Paraglaciecola psychrophila 170: one gene and its partner. Each later gene encodes a partner of the first gene's protein in a complex. Links are inferred from orthologs where the notes say so. Each region holds a gene or a part of one and is shown in the gene's direction. Other genes may lie near its edges. The genes, in order: lptB and lptD.

Evidence for each region.
Region 2: lptB (region 1) and lptD share a complex: the UniProt entries of both Escherichia coli proteins name them as parts of the lipopolysaccharide transport and assembly complex. The link is inferred for Paraglaciecola psychrophila 170 from one-to-one orthologs.

The regions. Positions count from the first base shown.
Region 1 is NC_020514.1:4,892,282-4,904,778, forward strand. What follows is about bases 1-3,000. They hold lptB (LPS export ABC transporter ATP-binding protein), read left to right. Parts: upstream 1-1,137; coding sequence 1,138-1,863; downstream 1,864-3,000. Other genes in these bases: kdsC (3-deoxy-manno-octulosonate-8-phosphatase KdsC), read left to right, coding at 1-64; lptC (LPS export ABC transporter periplasmic protein LptC), read left to right, coding at 61-627; lptA (lipopolysaccharide transport periplasmic protein LptA), read left to right, coding at 590-1,138. Also shown: hpf (ribosome hibernation promoting factor), read left to right, coding at 3,561-3,848; PTS IIA-like nitrogen regulatory protein PtsN, read left to right, coding at 3,883-4,326; RNase adapter RapZ, read left to right, coding at 4,327-5,172; C427_RS21515 (HPr family phosphocarrier protein), read left to right, coding at 5,176-5,451; C427_RS21520 (ExeM/NucH family extracellular endonuclease), read right to left, coding at 5,663-8,161; mgtE (magnesium transporter), read left to right, coding at 8,700-10,055; C427_RS21530 (DMT family transporter), read left to right, coding at 10,040-10,930; galK (galactokinase), read right to left, coding at 11,100-12,242. UniProt on the Escherichia coli protein: Part of the ABC transporter complex LptBFG involved in the translocation of lipopolysaccharide (LPS) from the inner membrane to the outer membrane. Probably responsible for energy coupling to the transport system.
Region 2 is NC_020514.1:914,658-926,970, reverse strand. The notes cover bases 5,767-8,582. They hold lptD (LPS assembly protein LptD), read left to right. Parts: upstream 5,767-6,359; coding sequence 6,360-7,805; downstream 7,806-8,582. Other genes in these bases: C427_RS27025 (LptA/OstA family protein), read left to right, coding at 5,767-6,342. In the rest of the region: C427_RS04090 (choice-of-anchor H family protein), read right to left, coding at 184-942; C427_RS26690 (hypothetical protein), read left to right, coding at 2,128-2,286; C427_RS26685 (bile acid:sodium symporter family protein), read left to right, coding at 2,438-2,890; co-chaperone DjlA, read right to left, coding at 2,926-3,756; C427_RS28465 (hypothetical protein), read right to left, coding at 3,766-3,894; C427_RS04065 (nucleotidyltransferase family protein), read right to left, coding at 3,980-4,447; C427_RS04060 (aminoglycoside phosphotransferase family protein), read right to left, coding at 4,437-5,462; more of C427_RS27025, read left to right, coding at 5,617-5,766; 4-hydroxythreonine-4-phosphate dehydrogenase PdxA, read left to right, coding at 9,323-10,306; 16S rRNA (adenine(1518)-N(6)/adenine(1519)-N(6))-dimethyltransferase RsmA, read left to right, coding at 10,303-11,103; Co2+/Mg2+ efflux protein ApaG, read left to right, coding at 11,135-11,509; C427_RS04030 (symmetrical bis(5'-nucleosyl)-tetraphosphatase), read left to right, coding at 11,515-12,313. UniProt on the Escherichia coli protein: Together with LptE, is involved in the assembly of lipopolysaccharide (LPS) at the surface of the outer membrane. Contributes to n-hexane resistance.

The DNA.
Region 1 (12,497 bases):
ACTATGTGATTTAATTCTATTATCTCACGGACAGTTATACACTATTCAGAGTGCCAGTATATGAATCGAGTTACTCTGTGTATTATTGTCTTATTTGTAATAGCTCTTGCCTTGAGTCTTCCCGGTTGGCTTTCTCAAGAGGAAGTAATGGTAGACTCACAAACAGAAGAGGCCTGGGTACCAAATTACCAAGCAAGTAAGATGCGAAGCACATTGTATGATAAATTGGGTCTGATAAATCATCAGGTTTTTGCCCAAAAAATGGAAAATTTTGACCTGCTTGGGTTCACTTTGTTTAAACAACCTAGCTATTTGTTATTTGCACAATCGTTACATCCATGGAAAGTAGACGCGCAAGAAGGTACCTTGTATGAAGATCAACGTATCCAATTCGAAACCGATGTGAAAATTACCAGCCTTGATGTACAAGGTTATATACAGGTCATCCGCACCAATTTTGTCGAAGTAAACTTAGCAGAAAAGACCATGTATTCTGATCAGCCCGTCGAGATTATCGGCCCAAATTATGTGATAAATAGTAATGGCTTCACCGCTAGCTTAGAAACCCAAAAATATGAGTTATTAGACCATGTTAAAACCGTTTACCAACCGTCTGTACCGCGCTAGTTTTTTGGCAGTGTTAATATTCTCGGCAAATAGTCATGCTGGGAAAGATGACTTCACTAAAAAAATTGAGTTGGCTTCCCTGTATCAAAATGCTGATGGCATCGCCAAAAGAGCAACCTATCAAGGTAATGTTGTTATCTTACAAGGTTCTTTGAAAGTTAGTTCAGATGAATTGGAGATTGATGCCAGCCAAGGTGAAGGCAACGAAATTTTTATTGCCACTGGCAGTCCAGCTAGATATTCCCAGCAACAAGAAGATGGCAGCATAGTGACTGCACAAGCAGATAAAATTGAGTATCATCGTCAAACTCGCTCATTATCATTAGAGGGGAATGCTGAGATAAAACAAAACTCTAGCAGCGTTCAAGGCAAGTCGATCACCTTTAATATGGAACTTGAACAAATTATTGCTCAAGGTAGCGATCAAGAAAGTGGCCGTGTTATTACCACTTTTCAGCCTGTATCAAAGTCTAAAGAACCTGAAGCAGACCAACAGGATAATCAACCTTAATGGCCGTATTAAAAGCTACACATTTAGCCAAGTCTTATAAGTCTAGGCAAGTGGTACGCGATGTCAGCATTGAAGTATCGACGGGTCAAATAGTAGGTTTATTAGGACCAAATGGCGCGGGTAAAACCACCACATTTTATATGATTGTTGGGCTAGTACCTTTAGACAAAGGTGATATTTTTATTGATCAACAGAATCTTACTCTGCAACCTATGCATGTGCGTGCCAGGCAAGGCATAGGTTATTTACCCCAAGAAGCGTCGATATTCAGAAAGTTGACCGTGTATCAAAATCTGATGGCAATATTACAAACTCGTAAAGAATTATCCAAAGAACGACGAGAACAACAGGCCGACTCACTCTTGGATGAATTTAATATCAATCATATTCGCAATAGTCTAGGTATGAGCTTGTCTGGCGGCGAACGCAGAAGAGTAGAGATTGCGCGGGCCTTAGCGGCTGATCCAGAGTTTATATTATTGGACGAACCTTTTGCCGGTGTTGACCCTATTTCAGTTAACGATATTAAAAAAATAATTCAGCAATTACGGGACAGAGGCCTCGGTGTATTAATTACTGATCACAACGTGCGTGAAACATTAGACGTATGTGAAAAGGCATACATAGTGAGCCATGGCGAGTTGATAGCATCTGGCACTTCGGAAGAAGTTTTAAGTGATCAACGTGTAAGAGATGTATACCTAGGTGAACAATTCAGGCTATAGTTAAGTTTAAGAGTCAATTAAGAAATTAGCATTTTAACAAAGCTGTCAAACAGGTAAAATTGATGAGTATTTAGTTCAGATATGATCGAAATAGTATAACTTCAACAACTCAGCTGTGATTTCTAAAATGAAGAGTTTAACTCGGCTGATAACAACAACAGATTAAACATAAGAAGTAAATGAAACCCTCTTTACAGTTAAGATTTAGCCAACAACTTACAATGACACCGCAGCTGCAACAAGCTATTAAGCTGTTGCAATTGTCTACCTTGGATTTGCAAGCTGAAATTCAAGAAGCCCTCGATTCTAATCCATTGTTAGAACTAGACGAGTCAAATGATAGTGGTAGTGGCGACAAAGCCCTCGAAACTAACCACAGTGCTGAAATAAAGATGGCGAAAACACACCTGCTGAAGTGAATGCAGATAATGTCGATAGCGCCGATGCCCTGCAAAATAATGATATACCAGAAGATTTACCCCTCGACAGTACTTGGGATGAATATCTCAGCGCTTCATCGGCCCCAGCATCCATGAGCAGCGCAGGCTCAGCAGGCGATGATGATCAAGTATTTCAAGGTGAAACCACAGACAATATTCAAGATCATTTGCTTTGGCAAATGCGTTTAACTCATTTTAGTGATACCGATATTGGTATCGCGATGGCCATTATTGACTCTATCGATGAAGCTGGATATTTGACTATCAGCACAGAAGAAGTGCTAGCCAGCATGGATGATGAAGAGATTGAACTAGACGAAGTGGCAGTCGTTCTAAAACGCATACAAATGTTTGACCCTGTTGGTTCAGGTGCACGCAGCGCCCAAGAATGTTTATTAATTCAATTACGTCAGTTTGCACCAGATACACCTTGGCTAGAAGAAGCCAAAATGTTGATTACTGATTATTGCGATCTTATTGGTAGTAAAGATTATCGTACTCTGATGCGTAAAACGCGCCTCAAAGAAGAAGAGTTACGAGAAGCAATGCGTTTGTTGCAAACTCTTAATCCTAGACCAGGCACAGCCATCGTCACAGGTGAGTCGGAATACGTAATCCCTGATGTATCAGTGGCTAAGAAGAACGGTAGGTGGACAGTAGAACTTAACCCCGACAGCTTACCTAAACTCAATGTGAATCAGCAATACGCCGCGATGAGCAAAAGTGTAAAGAGCTCTTCAGACAGCCAGTTTATCCGGTCACATTTACAAGAAGCCAAATGGTTTATTAAAAGTGTCGAAAGCCGCAACGAAACACTTCTTAAAGTGTCCAATTGCATAGTGCAACAACAAATGGGCTTTTTTGAACACGGCCCGGAAATGATGAGGCCTATGGTGTTGAACGATGTTGCTGAAATGGTAGATATGCACGAATCCACTATCTCCCGGGTCACAACGCAAAAATATATGCACACCCCAAGAGGTATTTTCGAACTGAAATACTTTTTCTCTAGCCATGTAGCCACTGATGTAGGCGGAGAATGTTCATCAACTGCTATAAGAGCGTTGATTAAAAAATTAGTGGCAGCAGAAAAACCGAGCAAACCTTTAAGTGATAGCAAGATTGCACAAGTGTTGGCCGACCAAGGCATTATGGTGGCGCGGCGAACAATAGCAAAATACCGGGAGTCACTCATGATCCCACCATCTAACCAACGTAAGAGCCTGCTTTAGGCGAATTGAAGAAGGAAGAGGCGATATGCAAATTAACCTTACCGGTCATCATGTAGATATTACAGATTCTTTGAGAGACTACGTCGATACAAAATTTACCAAACTAGAACGACATTTTGATCATATAAACAATGTGCATGTGATCTTAAACGTGGAAAAGCTGAATCAAAAAGCTGAAGCCACTTTACACCTCAGCGGAACAGAGGTGTTTGCTACATCTGAACATTCAGATATGTATGCAGCCATAGATGGTTTAATCGATAAACTTGATCGACAAGTGATTAAGCACAAAGAAAAAATTAAGCGCCATTGATGACGTCAACGACTAACCACAATTAGAATTCATAATGGAAATTAAAGATATTCTTCACCCTGACTGCACTTTGTGTGCAGTTCAGGGAACAAGTAAAAAACGAATACTTGAGCTCATCAGTCAAATAGCGAATCAATATTTAATCGATATCGATCAAGCTACTATTTTGTATAGTCTTACATGCAGAGAAAAAATGGGCAGTACTGGTATTGGTAATGGCATTGCGCTGCCACATGGTCGCTTGCAAGATCTTGAAAATGTATTGGCAATTGTAGTGACCAGTGAAAAACCAATTGATTATGACGCCGTAGATAATGCGCCAGTTGATATCTTCTTTGCTATTTTGGTACCTGAAAACAAAGCGTCAGAACATTTAGGCACTTTGTCTGCTATTGCCACTAAACTCAATAATAAAGAAACCTTGAGCCGTATGCGCAAAGCCACAACAGATCAAGAATTATTTGAGGCAATAAGCTAAATGAAACTTATTATAATTAGTGGCCGCTCAGGCTCAGGTAAATCTATAGTACTGCGCTCTCTAGAAGACCTTGGCTACTATTGCGTCGATAATATCCCAGTTAACCTTTTACCCACACTCACTCACACAGTTGTAGATGAATACGACCAAGTTGCCGTTAGCATCGATGTACGTAACTTACCCAAAGACCCGAATGAGCTAGTCGAAATTCTTAATTATCTGCCCTCCACGTGGAATATGACCATCCTTTATTTAGATGCCAGCGATGATGTATTGATTAGACGTTTTAGCGAAACCAGACGGCTACATCCTTTATCCAAACAAAATAAATCATTGTCTGATGCTATCCAAGCGGAAAGCCAACTACTGGCACCTATTGCCGAACGAGCTGATTTGTATATTGACACGGATCAACTATCAGTCCATCAGCTCGCTGAATTAGTCCGTGAACGTATTCTTGGTAAAAAAAGCTCTAGACTAGTCTTGGTATTTGAATCCTTTGGTTTTAAACATGGTATACCCAAAGATGCAGATTATGTATTTGATGGCCGCTTTTTACCTAATCCACATTGGGAGCCCGACCTCAAACACTTAACAGGGTTAGACGCGCCGGTGCAGATATTTTTGGGCTCACAACCCATAGTCACTAAATTTATCTGGCAAATTCAAAATTTAATTTCCACTTGGTTACCACATTTAGAACGCAATAATCGCAGTTATGTCACTGTAGCCATTGGTTGCACAGGCGGTCAACATAGATCAGTTTATGTTGCTGAAACCTTAGCAAAAACCTTTAGCAACTCGCACCCCGATGTACAAATTCGACATCGCGAACAGAATAAGTAACGTATGCCTCGCTTCGAAAAGACACTGATTATCGTCAACAAATTAGGACTTCACGCCAGAGCAGCAACACAACTTGTTCAGCTCACAAATAAATTTGATGCACAAATCACTCTACACCAAGGCAAAAAGAAAGCCTCAGCAAATAGTGTACTAGGCTTAATGATGCTCGAAAGTCACCAAGGTAAAGAAGTAAAAGTGGTAAGTGAAGGTAAAGATGCAGCGGCTGCTCTAGACGCCGTAGAAAAATTAATAGCCACAAGGTTTAATGAAGAGGAATAATGAGGTTATACATACTCACAAATATGAGGTAGGTTTGAATTGAAAATGTCTTCTATTGTTTACATGTATTCTTTTTTTTGAAAAAATAATATAATTTTCATCAAATGATGGCGAGTACGTAGTGCACCACTAGTAATATTTGAAATTAATTTAGATATAAAAAAAGGCGATTGACATTACTATCAATCGCCCTTTTCACAGTATATAACGATTACTTTTTGCGACGTATTCCTATCATAGCCAATAGTCCTAATAAGAAAATACTCAAGCTACCACCTGAAGAACGACTTTCAACAGGCACTTCCACTTCCGGCTCTTCTTCAACTGGCGCATCGAGCTGTAAGCTAACCAATACTGGGTCATGGTCAGAACTGCGATATGCATCAGCAGCATAGAAGCTAATGATTTGAGCGTCTGACTTAAACCTTGTGTTGTAGTCCAGTGCAATTGGCTCGTCAGCATTGATGTGCCATTCAGTAACATCAATCGTCTTGGCCAAAGCGCTTTCATTCGCAAGAGCATGATCTAAGTTACCCAATAAACCATTAAACGAGTAAGAATAAGCCTCTGCGCCACCAAAAGTATTAACTACATTGGTATAACCAGCTTCTTCTAGCAATGAAATTGGATCTTCTTTTGCGTAAGAATTTAAGTCACCAATAATTAATGCAGCTGCATCAGGAAATTCGCTAGCAATAAATGTCGTTAAAGCTTGTGCAGCTCGAGTACGGGTCACATTACAACTACCTTGACCAGTTGTTTCATCGTCATCACCGGCACCACAACTTGAGCCTTTAGACTTAAAGTGATTAACACTGATAACAATAGTTTCACCATTTTCAACTAAAGCGAATTGTTGGTTTAGCGACGGACGGTTTTTAGTATCGTCAAATAATGCATCACCATTATCGTCAGACGCCGAATTTGCACTTGTCAATATGGCTGCGTCACCCTCAAGTGTCACTACAGCTGGCTTATAAATAAACGCGACGGTTATTGCATCAGTACCTATAGGTGCTCCTGGATTAAGGATTGAATAGGTACCACCACCCATCTCTGCGTTAATACCAGCCACTAAATCAGCAATAGCAGAGTCGTCATCAAAACCATTGTTCTCGATTTCCATTAAACCAACTATATCTGCATCCATCGCAACAATTGCCGATATAATTTTGGCTTTTTGACGTCCAAACTCTTCAGCATCATCTGCACCACGACAGCTTGAATCAGCAGCTGGACCACAGATATTCGAACCATCATCAATGGTTTCAAAATAATTAAGCACATTTAAGCTTGCGACTCTCAAATTACCTAGGTCTAAATCTGGCGCATCTGTACGAGGATTCGTTCCTGCGAACGTTGGATCACCGACTGGAATAACTAGGTATTCGCCGAAGCTATAATCTACCACCGCGGTAAGTGTTGAAACCGTATCACCTAAACGTAAAGAATTGACTGCAGACAAACCACCAGAAGGGTAGGGAATAGAGTCAGGATTCTGACTGCTATCGCCATCATCTAAAATAATTTGGTCTAAGGCATTAGATGCTTCTAAAGCAATGGCTTCATCTGTGCCTGGGGCATGTATATTGGTTGGTGTGTATAATCTTTTAGAGGACAACGTTGCCTGGCCATATCTGGCAAGACCGAAGTTATTAGTGACTAATAACTCTTGAGCGCTGCTGACTAACATACCTTCTAGTGCTTCGACATCATCTAAAGAAGCAAATGGCATTACTAAATCAGCAATACTAGGAGTTTCTGTACCACAACCTTGCAATATCTCTGAAGCTTCAAGTTGTGTTTTATCATAAAACTCTGATACATCACCCAATACACGCACTACTTCGCCTTCAACTGGCAGTGTGTCATTGTAAAAAACAAAGATGCCTTCAGATGTTAACGCATTATCATCCATATCGGTTGTTTCTTCTTGTACGAAGAAGCCGGACAAATTAGGTGTAGCAGCGGTGACAACCCCTTCTATTACAAGTGTTTCGCCAACCAGTGGTGATGCACTGCCAGGGCCTTGAATGGCACTGATAAGTGTTGATATTTCGGCACAGGCACCAATTAATACAGGCTCTACCTCCGCTGCTACTTCGCCACCGCCACCAAAGGTACTGGTCTCAGTAGCAAAGGTCTTAATTGGAAATTTAGTCGCTGCAGAATCATTGGTTGCTTCGTCATCTAGCGCGTTAGCCCCGCTAAATGTCCAGTTGGCAATAACAAAAGCAGCGCCATCTGGGCCTGTATCAGAATTTCGGTAAGCCCAACCATCAAGGTATTCCCAAGCTTCGCCATTTCCATCAACATTAATATCACCAAATGTATCTATAACAGTATCATTACAAAAAAGCTCAACACCATCATCGCCATTAATTTCTAACGCGTTGCCACCTACATGAGTAGGGGCAAAACCCATGAAAGTGACAAAGTTTTCACTTTCAGAAGCAACATATAGGTAGCTTCCTGCTGTAGCTGCAGCGGCTTCAAAAGTGAATTCTTGTCCATCGGTTCCTCCGCCATTATTGGCTGAGCCTAATCCGCATACCGATAAGTCAGGAATATCGTTAACCACAAATATTTCAACGGCTTTTGGGGTTCCGCCCGTTAAAGTTGCATCCATGACCCCAGTAATAACCAAATCAGTGGCTTGTAATGACGATATGTATAGGGCAGCAACCAGCGCCGGGTATTTTAATTTCATGTTCTCTCCCGAGATATTAGCGATTTTAGTAATCTATTTTGAAGCGAGTATTTTCGCCTCTTCGATTTATATATTATTATGAAAATCGACTAAGTTACTTTACAACACTTGACCAGTTGGTCAATGATTAAGAAAAAAGTCATGTTTTTTTGAATGGTTTTTTCGTATCAACAAGGCTTAGTATTGACTTCAATTACCAACAAAAACCATTCTAAAAGATAGCTTAAACCTATCTATATCAGTGTTTCATACACATTTAACCTACTACTGAATAACCAACAACACACTATTCATATTTTATATATGATTTTTACCTTAGCGAACAGCGTTCTAAAATTAACGATGCAAGATAGTCATTAAAGTATAAAGTTGTGAGTGAGCAACGTGTCATCAGTTGTGTTTAATTTTCCTGTTCTGCATATTTCATACTCCAATAGTGAAATATGTGCTGACCAACTAGTGGTCATGGATTAAACTAGTGACTCATAATCAAGCACTACCTCCTTTTATTGTTCCAGCGAGTAAGTTTATCTAAGCCATGCCAAATACCTTCGAAGCCAAGAGCAGTCACAACCAACTTCATGACATCAATGAAGCCTTAGGTAGCGGTCAAACAGAGCTCGCCAAAGAGATGTTGCACCAGTTGCAACCCGGTGATCTTGCTTTGCTTTTAGAATCAAGCCGCAGTCGCAATCGTTTAGATATTTGGCAACTTATCCAGCCTGATCTATACAGTGACGTGCTCGAAGAACTATCTGATGATGTACGTAATGGCATTATCAGAAAAATGCTACCAGAAAAAGTTGCCGATGCCCTAGAAGAGATGGACACCGATAACTTAGTCGATACTTTACGTGGTTTGCCTCAGGAAGTAGCTCAAAATTTATTGGCTGCCATGGATGAACAAGACCGTTCCAGAGCCGAGCTGGGGTTATCTTATGGTGAAGAAACCGCTGGTTTTATCATGAATACCGATGCTATTACACTTCGCCCTGGCATTAATGTAGATGTGATCCTGCGATATTTACGCCTCAAAGGTGATATGCCCGAGCACACAGATACATTATATGTAGTAGATCGCGACTATAGATTAATGGGTGGCGTGGCACTCACTCGGCTCATAACTGCAGCTGCTGCTACACCAATAGAGTCTTTAATGAAAACTTCTGAAGCCATTCCTGCCAGTATGATGGATAACGAAGTAGCCAGTTTATTTGAGCGTTACAACTGGTTATCTGCCCCTGTAGTAGATGAAAATAATCAATTGTTAGGGCGTATCACTATTGATGATGTGGTTGACATAATTCGTGAAGACGCAGAACACTCAATGATGAGTATGGCCGGTTTGGACGATGAAGAAGATACCTTCGCACCCGTTATCAAGAGTACTCAGCGCCGCTCAATTTGGTTAGGTGTGAATCTGCTGACTGCCTTAATGGCAGCTGCGGTAAGTGACTTATTTGAAGCCGCTTTAAGCCAACTGGCCGTGTTGGCAATCCTCAACACTATTGTTCCCAGTATGGGCGGGGTAGCGGGAAATCAAACCCTTACCCTAGTTATACGCGGAATGGCTTTGGGCCACGTAAACTCAGCTAATGCCAGATGGTTGATTAGCAAAGAATTAGCGATTGGTTTCTTAAATGGCGTGATATGGTCGGTGTTGATCGCATCGGTCATTGCCATTTGGAAACAAGACTTAATGTTAGGCGCAGTGATCGCCTTTGCGATGCTTATCAATATGATTGCTGCTGGATTAGCAGGGGCGAGTTTGCCCATTATCATGAAAAAATTGAAAATAGATCCTGCTTTAGCAGGCAGTGTAATTTTAACCACTATCACTGATGTAGTCGGTATATTTGCATTTTTAGGCTCTGCTACTTGGCTGTTGATATAGGTTTGAGCTTCCCTCGAACAATTATTTTAACACTTTTAGCTTTATTCGCTTTTGCTGCCAATTCTGTTTTATGTCGTCTTGCATTAAATACAGAGCAGGTTAACCCTGCAGATTTCACGTCTATTCGATTGCTTTGTGCGGCGCTTATTTTGGCCCTTATAATTATGATCAAAGACAAATCGGTGATCAGTAAAATTAATCAATATGGTAGCCACAGCGGTGCTTTGTCTCTGTTTGTTTATGCCGCAGCTTTTTCTTATGCCTATATCACTCTCAACACAGCAACTGGGGCGCTAATATTATTCGCAGCAGTGCAGTTTACTATGCTGTTCAAAGGATGGTTAACTGGTAATAAAATGGGCTTTCAAGAATATACGGGGGTTTTATTGTCTCTGTTGGGATTCATTTATTTTGTCTTTCCAGAGCTGGAGAATCCTAGTTTACTCGGATGCTTGCTGATGGTCTTAGCAGGCATAGCTTGGGGTATTTATAGCTTAATTGGCGCCCAATCGAGGTACCCACTTTATGATACAGCCAGTAACTTTATTCGATTAGTCCCCATTGCCATCATTGGTCTGATAGTGATGTATTTTAGTTTTGGCATCAATATCAGCTTAAAGGGGTTACTCTACACTTTTTGCTCAGGAGCACTCGCTTCAGGAGTAGGTTACACCATTTGGTATCAAGTCATGCCTAAGTTAAAACCTAGTATTGCAGCAGTATGTCAGCTATCAGTGCCAATTTGGGCTGCTTTAGGCGGGATATTGTTAGTTGATGAACCTATTGATTTACATATTGCAGCGTCGGCATCAGTTATCCTAGGTGGGATATTGTTAGTGATACTGGCTAAGAAAAAGAGCTCACCGCAAATATGAAGCTAAATTATAGATAGAAATTCCAACACAAATGACAGTCCATCAACACCTTGATATCTTAACTGTTATTAAAATATCTTACGTTATATTTGATATTAGGAATACACACCAAAACATTGAAAATGCAACTAACTACATTAGTTGCATTTTCAACGTCCAATTTGTTTAATTATATCTCCCCCGCTCCTTCACTGGCACTACAAATATAAATAGTCTCTTGATAACCAGTCTCTGCTTGATAACGCTTAGCCATCAACTGTTTTGCACCTTCCACCAAATCGTGAGGCATAATAGCCACCATACAGCCACCAAAGCCTCCGCCTGTCATTCGAACGCCTCCCTTATCGCCTAAGTATTCAGTTAATATTTTTACGGCGAAATCAATTTGCGGTACTGTGATTTCAAAGTCGTCACGCATTGAGATGTGAGACGCAGCCATTAATCTGGACAGCTGCACCACATCATTTGTTTTCAGAGCTTGCGCAGCTAAAACAGTCCGTTCACTATCTGACACCACATGGTGGGCGCGTCGATAAACCACTTCAGGCAGTTTATCTTTATTGCTATGTAAGTCAGCCAAGCTGATATCACGTAAAGCTTTTAACCCCAAAGTACCAGCGGCCTCTTCACACTGAAGGCGGCGGGTATTGTATTCACTATCGACTAAACCCCGTTTCACATTGGAGTTGATGATCATCACCGCAAGGTTTTCTGGCATTGAAATCAGCTCTGCATCTAACGAACGACAATCTAATAACAAGGCGTTAAATTTAGAGCCACAAGCACTGACCATTTGATCCATGATGCCGCACTGACACCCTACAAATTGATTTTCAGCTTCTTGACCGTTTAACGCCACTTCTGCTTTAGTTAGTAATAAATCATATAAACCACGAAAGGTTTCACCAATTGCCACTTCCAAAGAAGCAGAGGAGCTTAACCCTGCACCTTGCGGCACATTACCGGTTATAGCCAAATTGGCACCTTTAAACACATGCCCTCTCATTTGCAGGTGTTTGATGACTCCGCGCACATAATTACTCCACAATTGTGAAGAGTGAGCTGAAATTTCATTTTCCAGCGAAAACTCATCTTGCTGGTTGTTGTAATCAACAGCCACAACTTTGACCGTCATATCATCTCTGGGTGTGACAGCGACTAAAGTTTGATAGTTAATCGCACATGGCAGCACAAAACCATCGTTGTAGTCCGTGTGCTCACCTATTAAATTGACCCTGCCCGGTGCTTGGAAATGACGAGTGGGCGCGGAACCAAATGTCTGGGTAAAAACGGAGTCAAGTTCAGTTAACATGCTTTGACAGATATTTGACTCAGGTTTAGAAGTATTGAAAGTCATAAACCTAAGGCTCCAGCCGATTCGTTGTAATGCACATCGCTGAGCGCCTGCAAACGCTGTGCAGCTTGCTCTGGAGTTAAATCTCGTTGTGGCTCTGCCATCATTTCATAACCTACCATAAATTTACGCACCGTAGCTGAACGTAATAACGGCGGATAAAAATGCGCATGCACCTGCCAATGCTCTGTCGACTCTAGATTATTTGGCGCA
Region 2 (12,313 bases), 4.0 Mb from region 1 along the record:
AACCGCCTTTTAATTATTTTCTAAGCTTTGCGGCGTAAACTATCCAATCCAATCCAACCAAAGCAATAGTAAATAAACCTAAAGTAACAGGTGCGGACACATCACTCACAGTGATGTTAAGAGCTCTGCTTTCAAATTCAACAAAACTAAAACCACTCTATTAGTCTCACACTCCTAATCCAATTAGGCTCGTCTATACTGGCGCGTAATAAGTAATAAGGATAACAGTAAAAAACCCCATAAATTCACACTGCCACCATGCTCACGAATAACAATTACCTGGGGTGTTTCGTACTCTTTACTCTCTAGGGATAATAAATACAAATCGGCATCATCATTGCCATCAAGAACAGCCACTAGTTCATCGCTATAGGCATCATACAATTCAATTAACACCTCATATTCAGCAGAAGAAAAACCGTTTAATAATTCACTTTCCACTACAAAACTGTCATCACTGTTGTCAGAAAAAATGCTAAAGATAGATGTTGTATGATATTCCTTAAACACTTCATCCTTGCCCAAATATAATCTGGCATACACCTCTGCAGAGCTATATTCGGTGTCGGCGTCAAATTCGACCGAAAAGTGGTTAAAATATCCGTCTCTATCGTTATCACTATAAAATTCAACCCATGCGTCAAAAATCCAGAATTCTTGATTATATACCTTCGCCACTGGTCTAACGCTTAATATTTTAGCTTGTGCACTTTTTTTACTATTAGCAGTATTTGCATTTTTTGACATGGCGTTAGACGTCAGTACTAGCTCATTGGCTTGCTCATCCTTCGACGCTTTGTAAATTATCTTACTTGTTTGCTCAAATTGTTTTTCAGTTGACTGGGCACTCCAACTGTCATTTTCTGAACTATTTACAACTTTAGATAAAACAACACTGGATAATAATAAACTGCTTAACATTAACCACTTTATATTTTTCATATCATCTTCCTTTTCAAACTTGCCGTTAGTGTGGAATGAAAAGCATGAACAAAAACTGAAGACTGGCTTAATTAAACTTAATCATGACAAATCTAAAAAATTAAAAATAAGTACATCGATTGTAAAAAACGATTAGAGTGTTCTTATTACGCTGATATCTAACTTACAACCTGCTGATGTAAGGTCCAATATAGAAATAGAAAATTTTGTTTCCTTACTCTGTTCCTAGCACAGCATTATTTAAGCACCGTTTCCAAATCGTGAAAAAGATATGCAGAGCGATGATAAACAAAGTACCTAAAAATGCCCCGTCATGCATGAGTCGATGACCGCAAACTCAGAAAATATTAAAAGCAAACCGTTATTGGTGGTTAAATCAATTAAATCTAAATATTCTTCATCACATTCGACGTATTCTAATCCTATGGGGGAGTCATACCGTTATGCAGAGGAATTTGAGAAGCTTGATCGCCTAACTGGCGAACTAAAATGGACTGCTATCCGGGCAGATTTAATATTCGATCTTAATTCGCAATTACGCGCTAACGCAGAGGACTATGCTTGTGATGATTCACAGCAAAAATTCACACAAGACATTATTGCAGCTTGGACAAAAGTAATGAACGCAGACCGCTTTAATTTAAAATAAGATTATACCTGCAACTACATTTTAGATAACGAGAGCCAACTTAAACGTTGGCTCTTTATATTTAATTACTTAAAAAATATTATAGTCCTACAATTCTAAGTTAGTGCCCCTTACAACCAACGCTGTTTGAGCATCGTTAAATTTAAATCAGGTGTTTTTCTTATGAGGGATATAAAAAATGACTGTAACTAAACGGATTAAATAAGCTAGCCAATATACGTAACTGGAAGCCAAATAATCACCACAAAAATGCACTCGGAATGGTCACCTTAGTTGCCGGTGTCACCAGCTTATTTTTTAATAAGCCACATTTAAATGGGCGATGTCAGGGCCGATTGCGATTGCTTTTTTATATTGTTGGTATTCTTTTTAAGAGCCAATTAACGATCTTCATGTTTTTCTTTTACCTTAAGTATTTTGCAGCCGTCAGTACCGCTTAGTTTTACTCTGCCCTGTTCACTGGGTTTGGTAATTTCCAATACAAAGAACTGATCGTGCCTTTATTGATGGTCATCATGTTTGGCATGGGCACGTCCATGAACATAAAATATTTTTTGCAGATTAGTAAAATGCCAAAAAGGGTATTGATTGGCTTGGTCGGCCAGTTTTTAACTATGCCGTTTATTAGTTTTAGTTTGGCAACAGCCGCCGCACTGCCACCTGAAATCCCTTCGGGCATTATATTAGTGGGTTAGCATCAAACGTAATGGCGTTAATTTGGCGCTATCGGTTACTCTTACTGTTGTAATTACGTTACTCGCGTCCTTTATTACACCTTTTTATATGCCGCTATTTGCCGATCAGTTTGTACCCATTAATGGCGATGTTTAGAGTATTAACATAATTATGATTTTACCTATTATAGCGGGGTTGTTATTCAATCGCTGGTTGCATGGTCGCTTTCCCATAGTCGATAGCGCCATGCCTAAGTTATCGACGCGGGGTATCACCATAATTATTAGGGTAATCACAGCTGTGGGTCGCGATAGTTTACTCGACATAAGCGCGCTGTTAGTGGTTTGGGTATTGCTCCATAATATACATGGATACGCGTTTAGTTATGGCAGCGCAAAACTATTTGGCATGGACGAAGATTCTTCACGCACTATTGCCTTCGAAGTAGATATGCAAAACTCAGGACTTGCATCAGGTATTGCGTTAGAAGTGGGACGAGTCACGAGCATGGGATTAGCGCCAGCCGTATTTGGTCCAATAATGAATATCACGGGCTCATCATTGGCTGCATGGTGGCGCAGCAAAATTACAGAAACCTCAATCGAAGGAAATAGAAGGCTATAACGAAGCTAGAAAGCCTTTTTCAACCCATACATTGTCTACTTAAACCCGCGCCTTTCCTTGATCATTTCGTATGCTGACTGAATATCTTGGGTTTTATTTTTTGCTATCTCTAGTGCTTGTTTGGGTAAACCTTTTGAGACTAATTTGTCGGGGTGATGTTCACTCATCAGCTTGCGATAAGCTTTCTTAATACTTTTACCGTCGTCGGATATTTTAACACCGAGAATTTTATAGGCGTCATCCAAGGATTGTTGGGAAGAATACTTTTTCCCATTAGTGTGTTGTTGACCCCCACCCCCTTGTCTAAAACGCATTTCTGCTTCAAATGCTGACATTAAGTAAAGTAAGTCGTGTTGACTAAAGCCTAAATATTGAGACACCGTCTCTAAAATAGTTTGTTCGGCTTTATCCAGTTTGCCATCAACATAAGCCGCTTGGATTAAGATTTCTAAATACACCTGCACAATATCACGGCGACCATGGCAGGACTCTTTAAACTCTTGAACGGTTTGTTTCAGAGCGAAATCTGCAGCCTTGCCATCTCTAAAAGCTTGCTGCGCCTCTTTGCGCACATCGCCTTCAAGGTTCATCTGATCCATCAAGGCACTAGCCATGCGTATTTCGACATCACTTACCTTGCCATCAGCTTTGGCTACATGCCCCATGACCGAAAACAGGCAATGAAAAAAAACCGCTTGGGTTTTGAATTCATCTTTGCTCGCAAAAAAACGGTTGAATCCACCGGTTTGATTGAAATTTTTGCTATAACCTTTGTCGAACATATGTCCGACCATAAAACCTAAAACCGCACCTGGGATACGCCCAAACATAAAACCAAAAATGGTACCTAAAATTTTACCTATCATCTGCTTCCGTTAATTTTTTTTATTTAATGCATTTAATCGTTGTGGGGTACCCACATCTATCCATTGCCCCGTAAAATGTTGCGCTGCAATTAAACCTTGGTTAATGGCTGTTCGCCACATAGGGGGCAAAGTTTTCACCCCGGAGCACTGCTGTGCAAAAAAGCTTTTACGATAAACGGCAATCCCACTAAACGTTAATTTAGATCCTTGTTTAGGGTCTAAATCATGACCCGTAAAATAAAAATCTCCTTTTTGGATTATGATCAGGATTATCAACCATCACCAAATGCGCTTCTACCCCTTCGGATAAAAAACTGGGTAAAGCCTCAAAATTAAAATCAGTAAAAATATCACCGTTAACCACAGTAAACATTTCATCCTTTGAGTCTGAACAAAGTAATGGCAATGCGTTAATTATGCCTCCCGCAGTTTCTAATGCACGGGACTCAGCAGAATAGAGTATATCCAAACCAAAACGTTCACCATTACCCAGGACACTTTCAATCTGTTGACCTAACCATGCATGATTAATAACAACTCGCTCATAACCTGAGCGTTTAAGCGCTTCAAGGTGGTATTCAATCAAAGGTTTACCCTGAACTTTAAGCAGAGGCTTAGGAACAGAATCGGTTAAAGGCCGCATTCTCTCTCCCCTACCTGCGGCTAAAATCATCGCAGTATTAAGTGTCATGATGAGTAGACTTTAGTTTTTGCAAAACATTTGGCAACACTCGCTCACTAACAAACTGAGCAAACTCAGAATATTTTGGGTATTGACTGGCTTCGTTAATCAGATAATGCAAAGTGTGAGGAATATCTGCCAAGAAGCTTGATTTGTGATCACGTATGAACAAACGAGCAAATATCCCTGCAATCTTGATATGCCTCTGCATCCCAACACTATCAAACCACATTTTAAATTCAATCCAAGGATACTGAGCATAATATTCTGCATGCCAGTCTTGTAACCACTGCTGTACTTTTTCTTGTGGCCAGTCTTGATAACTATCCCTTAGTAGCGAAACAGCATCATAAGTAATAGGTCCCACAACCGCATCTTGAAAATCAATCACCCCGATCTCATCATCCTCAAGCAACATTAGATTGCGTGAATGATAGTCTCGGTGCATACCTACCTTAGGTTGTATCAAACATGAACTTTTGACTTCGTCAAAAACCTTACTTAGCATGTTTTCTTCTGAATCAGTCAGACGTAACTGCAAGTATTTATTCAATAACCAATCTGGAAAAAGTCTTAATTCTATGTCGATAAATGCACCATCATGGTCTGGTAATGGTCCGCTTTCAGTGGATAAGCAACTCTGGATAATGGGAATATTAGCTAACGCTTTTGGATATAGCAGGTCACAGGTATCTTCTGTTAAAACATCACTAAACAAGCGGTTACCAAAATCTTGCTGAAGATAAAATCCCTGAGCAAGATCGTGGGCATATATTTCAGGTACTTTTATACCCTTTTCTCGGTAACTTTGAGCCACAGCAATATACTGAGCGGTGTCTTCACTTGTTGGAGGCGCATCAACGGCAATAATCGATTGCCCATAACAAGCAAACCTAAAGTACCGACGAAAACCAGCATCACCAGATACTATTTCCAACGATTCACATTCAAAATCAGTATTTTGGTTAATCCAATTATGTAATTTCTTTTGTCGAAGTTGCTTGAAAGTTAACGGTGTTTTCAAGTTGATCTCTTATTATTCAATAATTGGCTGCTGGAAGAAGGTCAAGAATGGCGAAATAACGCTTTTTTTGCAAGTTTACTGGTAAATCCCATTGAAACCTTTAAAATTACACGTTAACTAGCCGTTTTAAATGTAACTTTAGGTCACTTTGTACTTGCCCCGTATACAAAACAAACAATTCTTATTTATTAGCCTTCTGTCGATGTCGATTGGGCTAGCCGATGCCCAAGAAGTCTGTTTTGTTCCTTTGGCTGGGCCTAATCTTGATAATTCATTACTTGAAGGGCAAATCCAGGTCAAGTCTGAGGATAGTGAAATCAATCAAGATACTTTTGCGCGATTCAAAGGCAAAGTAGAAATCGATAGTTTCAAAGCCAAGATTAAAGCTGATGAAGCGGTACTCAATCGTCAAACCCAGACCTTGAATGCAACAGGAAATGTCAGTTTTAAAGACAGTAACATCACTGTATCGAGTCAAAGTATGCAGCTGAATAGAATTTCAAATGAATTACTCATTGAAGAATCTTTTTACCAATTAAATAATGTGCAGGGTCATGGCAAAGCCCAAAAAATTGGTCTTGGCGAAAAAACCGGTATAAATCTTATAGAGTCTAGTTTTACCTCTTGCCCAGTAGACAACGAAGTATGGCGCATTCAAGCCAGTAATATAGAAATCACCCCAGACCAATCCAGAGGAGTGGTTAAACACGCACGATTTTATATTAAAAACTTACCAGTGCTGTACTTACCCTATTTTCCTTCCCAATTAACGACCAAAGACAATCTGGTATCCTTTATCCGCGTATATCGAGTAATAGCTCTACGGGTGTCAGCCTTGAGCAGCCGGTTTACTGGAACATTGCGCCCAACTATGATTTAACATTTAGTCCAAGATTTATGTCTGAGCGGGGATTGCAGCTTAAAACTGAATTCAGATATTTAACCGAGGCACATGCAGGTCAGGTAAATATTGAGTATCTCCCTGACGACCAAGATTTAAACGATGACACCGAGCGATATTTTTATCGATTAATCCACAGTGGTCAAATTGGCGAAAATTGGCGAGTAAACGCTGATATTAACGGATTAAGCGACGACAACTATATTGTTGACTTAGGTTCTGATTATTACAATCGAGCAGATACCCATTTGTATAAAACACTGGGATTGAGTTATTTTTCAAAAAATCTAGATATTTCAGCGCAATTTAGAGATTTTGAGGTATTGGGCGACCACCCCGATAGCTACCGTGCATTGCCCGAAATTAGACTCAATTATTTAACACCTATGGGGTTAGGCGCAGAATTTCAGGTGAATTCAGAATTAGCTTACTTTGAAAGCAGTGAGTCAGATAATCCTACGGCGACGCGTCTTCATATTGCTCCTACAGTGCGATATCCATTTCAAAATCAATGGAGCGTATTTCTCGCAGAAGCGACTATTTTACATACTCGATACATTCAGAAAAACATTCAAAATTTGGCACTTGATAAAAATATCTCCCGTACATTAGGTCAAGTTAAGGTTCACGGTTCTTTGGCATTTGAGAGACCAGCCAGTTGGTTTGGTGCGCCAGTAACCCAAACTTTTGAACCTAAAGTCCAGTACTTATATACCAGCTTCGAAGACCAAAGTAACATTGGCAGATATGACACGACTCGGCTATTCAATGACTTTGCAGGTTTATTCAGAGGGCAGGAATTTACAGGCTTAGATCGTATCAGCGACAATAATCAAATTACGGTGGGCATGACATCTAGCTTTATTGATAAGAATAACCAAGAGCGTTTTAAACTCAGCCTTGGACAAATATTTTATTTAAAAGACACCCAAGTAGTAGATGCAACTAAAGATGATGACCGTTCGGCCCTAGCAGCAGAGCTAGATTGGAAAATAGGCAGTAAATGGTATGCTCACACTCAGGCTCAGGTTTCAACTATTACCGACAAAGTCGAACGCAGTAGTTTGTCCTTAGAATATCAACTTGCCGAAAACAAGATCATTCAGATAAATCACCGATACGTAAGGGATTTATCCTCTGAAAAAATCAATCAAGTGGGTGTCACCGCAAGCTGGCCCATCACTAAAAATTGGCAATGGGTTGGCCGTTGGTATCATGACTTAGAACGTCACAGAACAGTGGAGAGTTATACTGGTGTGCAATATGAATCATGTTGCTGGAGTGTTAGTTTTGTTGCCCAGCGTAACTTAAGTAACCGGTTTGATGAAAATGGAGCACAAAGTACCAATGAATTTGAGTCAGGCTTTAATGTATACTTCACCACTCGAAATTTATTAAGAGATGGGTTGTTTGGATATAGACGTCCTTATCTATTGAACTAATAGCAGGGTAGTTTGCACATAAGCACTCTTATCTATTGAACTAATAAAGGGCTGGTTTGTTTACTGACGCTCTTACATACTGAACTAATAGAAGGGCAGTTTGCACACAAGCACTCTTATCTATTGAACTAATTGGGGTTTGAACTAACTAATTGTTGGTAACCTTTTGACATACCCAACGCGCGTAATCAAACAACGCCTTTAACTAAAAAAGTAAAGATAATCATGAAAGTAATAGTAGTAGCCTTTTTAATTAGCTCTTTCTTATCACTTAAGACAGAGGCAGCACCTGAACTATTAGACAGCGTATCTGTGATCGTTGATCAAGGAGTGGTGTTAGAGAGTCAAATAAGTGAATTAATTACCGTCGTAAAACGTAATGCAGTGCTTAACAACCAAAACCTGCCTTCTGACAGGGTGTTGCGCACCCAAGCTATTGAAAAGCTGATATTAGATAATCTGCAAACGCAGATGGCCGATCGTATGGGCATCCAAGTTAGTGATCCGCAGTTAGAGCAGACTATCGCTAATATCGCTAAGGGCGAGAATATGAATATTGCCCAGTTTCGTGAAAAAGTATCCCAGGAAGGAGTCACCTACGACACCTACCGCGAAGAAATTCGCAAAGAACTTATACTTGGCGAGGTGCGCCGTGCCAATGTCCGCCGACGTGTATACATCACCGAGCAAGAAATTAAAAACTTGGTTACCCTGATTGACGAACAAGGCGATGAACAAGCGGAATACAACTTGGGACATATCTTAATTGAATTTCCACCTGAACCAACCGATGAAGATATACAGCAAGCTAAAACCCGAGCAGGTAAAGTAATTGAACTGCTTAACAAAGGTTCAGACTTTGCCAAAATCGCTACGGCTTCCTCAGGTGGCTCCCGTGCGTTAGAAGGTGGAGATCTGGGTTGGATGAACATTAACTCTATGCCCACCCTGTTTGCCGAAGCAGTACAAAAAAATCTAAAGACGACTTAATAGGACCAATTAGAAGTGGCGCTGGCTTTCATATTTTGAAGGTAAAGGATCTTCGAGGTATCGAGACAGTCGAAGTCGAAGAAATAAATGCTCGTCATATATTAATTGCTCCTTCTATTATATTGAGTGACGAAAAAGCCAAAACAATGCTTAAAGGCTTTCGCGAGAAATTGCTAGCGGGCGAAGCTGACTTTGCTGAACTTGCAAAAGAACATTCTGCCGATCCGGGTTCTGCGTTAAAGGGCGGGGAATTAGGCTGGTCCGAACCGAGCAAATATGTAGCTGATTTTCGCGATGCGTTAGCGAATTTAGAGATTGATGAGATCAGCCAACCCGTTAAAACTCAATATGGCTGGCATCTAATGCAATTACTTGAAAAGCGTGTGGGTGATATAACTGAGCAACGCAAAGAAGAAAAAGCCTATCAATTACTATTTCAACGTAAATTTTCCGAAGAGTCAGATGTGTGGTTGAGAGAAATACGTGCAAGTGCATACATTGAAGTATTACCGCAGCAAGGCGAATAATTGAAACCGTTAAAGTTAGCCATTACCCCGGGTGAGCCTGCTGGTATTGGTCCAGATTTACTTATAGGCATTGCACAACAAGAATGGCCAGTGCAATTGGTGGCTTTTGCTGATGGAGACATGCTCAGGCAACGTGCTAAAGAACTAAACTTAGCTATTACCTTGGTCCCATATGATCAAGATAATGAGCACACTTTGCCTGCTGGGCAATTATTTTTGGTCGATATAAAAACTAAAGTTCCGGTTATAAGCGGTAAACTAGATAGCGAAAATGGCCACTATGTTGTAGAAACTCTGCGCCAAGCGTGTAAAAAAAATCTAGATGGTGAATTTGATGCTGTGGTGACAGGCCCTGTTCACAAAGGCATCATTAATGAAGGTGGCATTTCTTTTAGTGGTCATACAGAGTTTTTTGCTCACGAATCTAATACCAATGACGTAGTCATGATGTTAGCTACAGAGGGACTAAGAGTTGTACTTGCCACCACCCATATTCCTTTGGCATATGTTGCTAAGGCGATTACTTTTGAGCGTTTACACAAGGTAATACACATAGTTAATACCGACTTAATGCTGAAATTTGGCATTAAAAAACCACATATTTTTGTGTGTGGTTTAAATCCCCATGCCGGTGAAAATGGGCATATCGGCAAAGAAGAAATTTTGGTTATCATACCTGCTCTTGATGCTTTGCGAGCAGAAGGCTTGAACATCACTGGGCCTTTGCCCGCAGATACAATCTTTAATCCAAAATATTTAGAACAAGCTGACGTTGTGTTAGCCATGTATCATGATCAAGGATTACCTGTCTTGAAATACAAAGGTTTTGGAGCCTCAGTTAATATCACTTTAGGGTTACCGTTTATCCGTACATCTGTCGATCACGGTACAGCATTAGATTTAGCGGGTACAGGTCATGCAGACGCAGGCAGTTTCAACCTTGCCATCGAAAAAGCCATCTCAATAGCAGCGCAAAAAGAATGACTAAACAACATTTAGGGCATACAGCAAGAAAACGTTTTGGACAAAATTTTTTACATGATAACTATATTATCGATCAAATAGTCACCGTCATAGGGCCACAAAAAGACCAACACATGGTTGAAATTGGCCCTGGACTGGGCGCGTTAACTGAACCAGTTTGTGAATTAATTGATTCCCTCACTGTAATTGAACTTGATAGAGATTTGGCTGAAAGGTTAAGAACGCATCCTTTTATTGCTAGTAAGCTGACCATTATTGAAGCCGATGCTCTTAAATACGACTTTTCGCAGTTATTATCAGATGATAAACCTTTACGCATTTTCGGTAACCTACCCTACAATATTTCTACGCCATTGATGTTTCACTTATTTTCTTTTGCCAATAAAGTACAAGACATGCACTTTATGCTACAAAAAGAAGTCGTAAATCGCTTAGCGGCCTCTCCAGGCAATAAAAGTTATGGTCGTTTATCTGTTATGGCTCAGTACCATTGCCAAATAATACCGGTATTACAAGTGCCGCCAGGCGCATTTAATCCACCACCTAAAGTTGATTCGGCAGTGGTTAGGCTTGTACCCCATCAGCAAAAACCCGTAACTTTAACAAATGAAGACACCTTACATAAAGTCTGTGCCCAAGCGTTTAACCAAAGGCGTAAAACGATCCGCAATAGCTTAAAAGAAAGCCTAAGCGAACAACAACTCATCGATATAGACATTAATCCCGAGTTACGTGCTGAAAATTTATCGTTACAGCAGTATGCAAAAATTGCTAATGCGGTAGACTCTTTGGCATAGAAATAAAGAGTTTGGCAGCGTCGAGTAATAGATGAAGCAATTGAATAAAGTTAAGATTACAGTAGAAACTCAGTATCTAAAAAACCAGATACCTGATAAAGATAAATATGTTTTTGCATATAAGATTTCGGTTCACAATAATGGCCAGCATTCGGTTCAGCTTATCAATCGATACTGGTTAATAACCGATGGCAATGGCAAAAAAACAGAAGTAGAAGGCCCTGGAGTCATAGGCTTACAACCGCACATCCTGCCTGGTGATTTTTTTCAATACACCAGTGGAGCTGTGTTAGATACCCCCGTGGGAACAATGCAAGGCTATTACGAAATGCAACAAGAAGATGGCGGACGGTTTGAAGCTGTTATCAACGTTTTTAGCCTAGCAGTTCCTAACGTAGTCAACTAACTCTTATGGCCACTTATATTGTTGGTGACATTCAAGGGTGCTTTTTGGGGTTGCAAAAGCTTTTAAACAAAGTCCATTTCTCTCCGATTAACGATCGCTTAATTGCAGTTGGAGATTTGATAGGGCGCGGCACCCAACCACTTGAAACACTGGACTACTTGTATTCATTAGAAAACAGTTTTGATACCGTTTTAGGCAATCACGACTTAAATTTATTAGCTATTTTTGCAGGTATTCGCAAAGCCAAACCCAATGATAACTTAGACACATTACTTGCTAGCCCTAAACTTAATACCTATATCAATTGGTTAAGGCTAAAACCACTGGCTTTGTTGGCCGACCAAGATACCTTAGTAACTCATGCTGGTTTATATCCTCAGTGGTCAGTCAAAAAAGCGCTCAAATTTAGCCTTGAAGTCAGTGAGCAGTTACAAGCTGAAGATTGGAAAGAATCATTAGCCTATATGTACGGCAACCAGCCTTCAATTTGGCAAAAGTCTCTACAAGGGTCCCAAAGATTTCGCTTTATCGTCAATGCGATGACACGGATGCGTTTTATAGTAAACCAAAACGAACTAGATTTTAGCTGCAAAACTCCACCAGAACTGGCGCCTCAGGAACTAACGCCTTGGTTTAAAGTGATAAATAAAAAATTCAAGTCGAACCAAAGAGTAGTGTTTGGTCATTGGGCTTCGCTAAATGGCGATACGTATAATAGCCAGTTCATTGGTTTGGGCACGGGTTATGTTTGGGAGCAAAACATGACACTATTAAATTTATCCTCTAGTGAAATTTGTTCGGTAA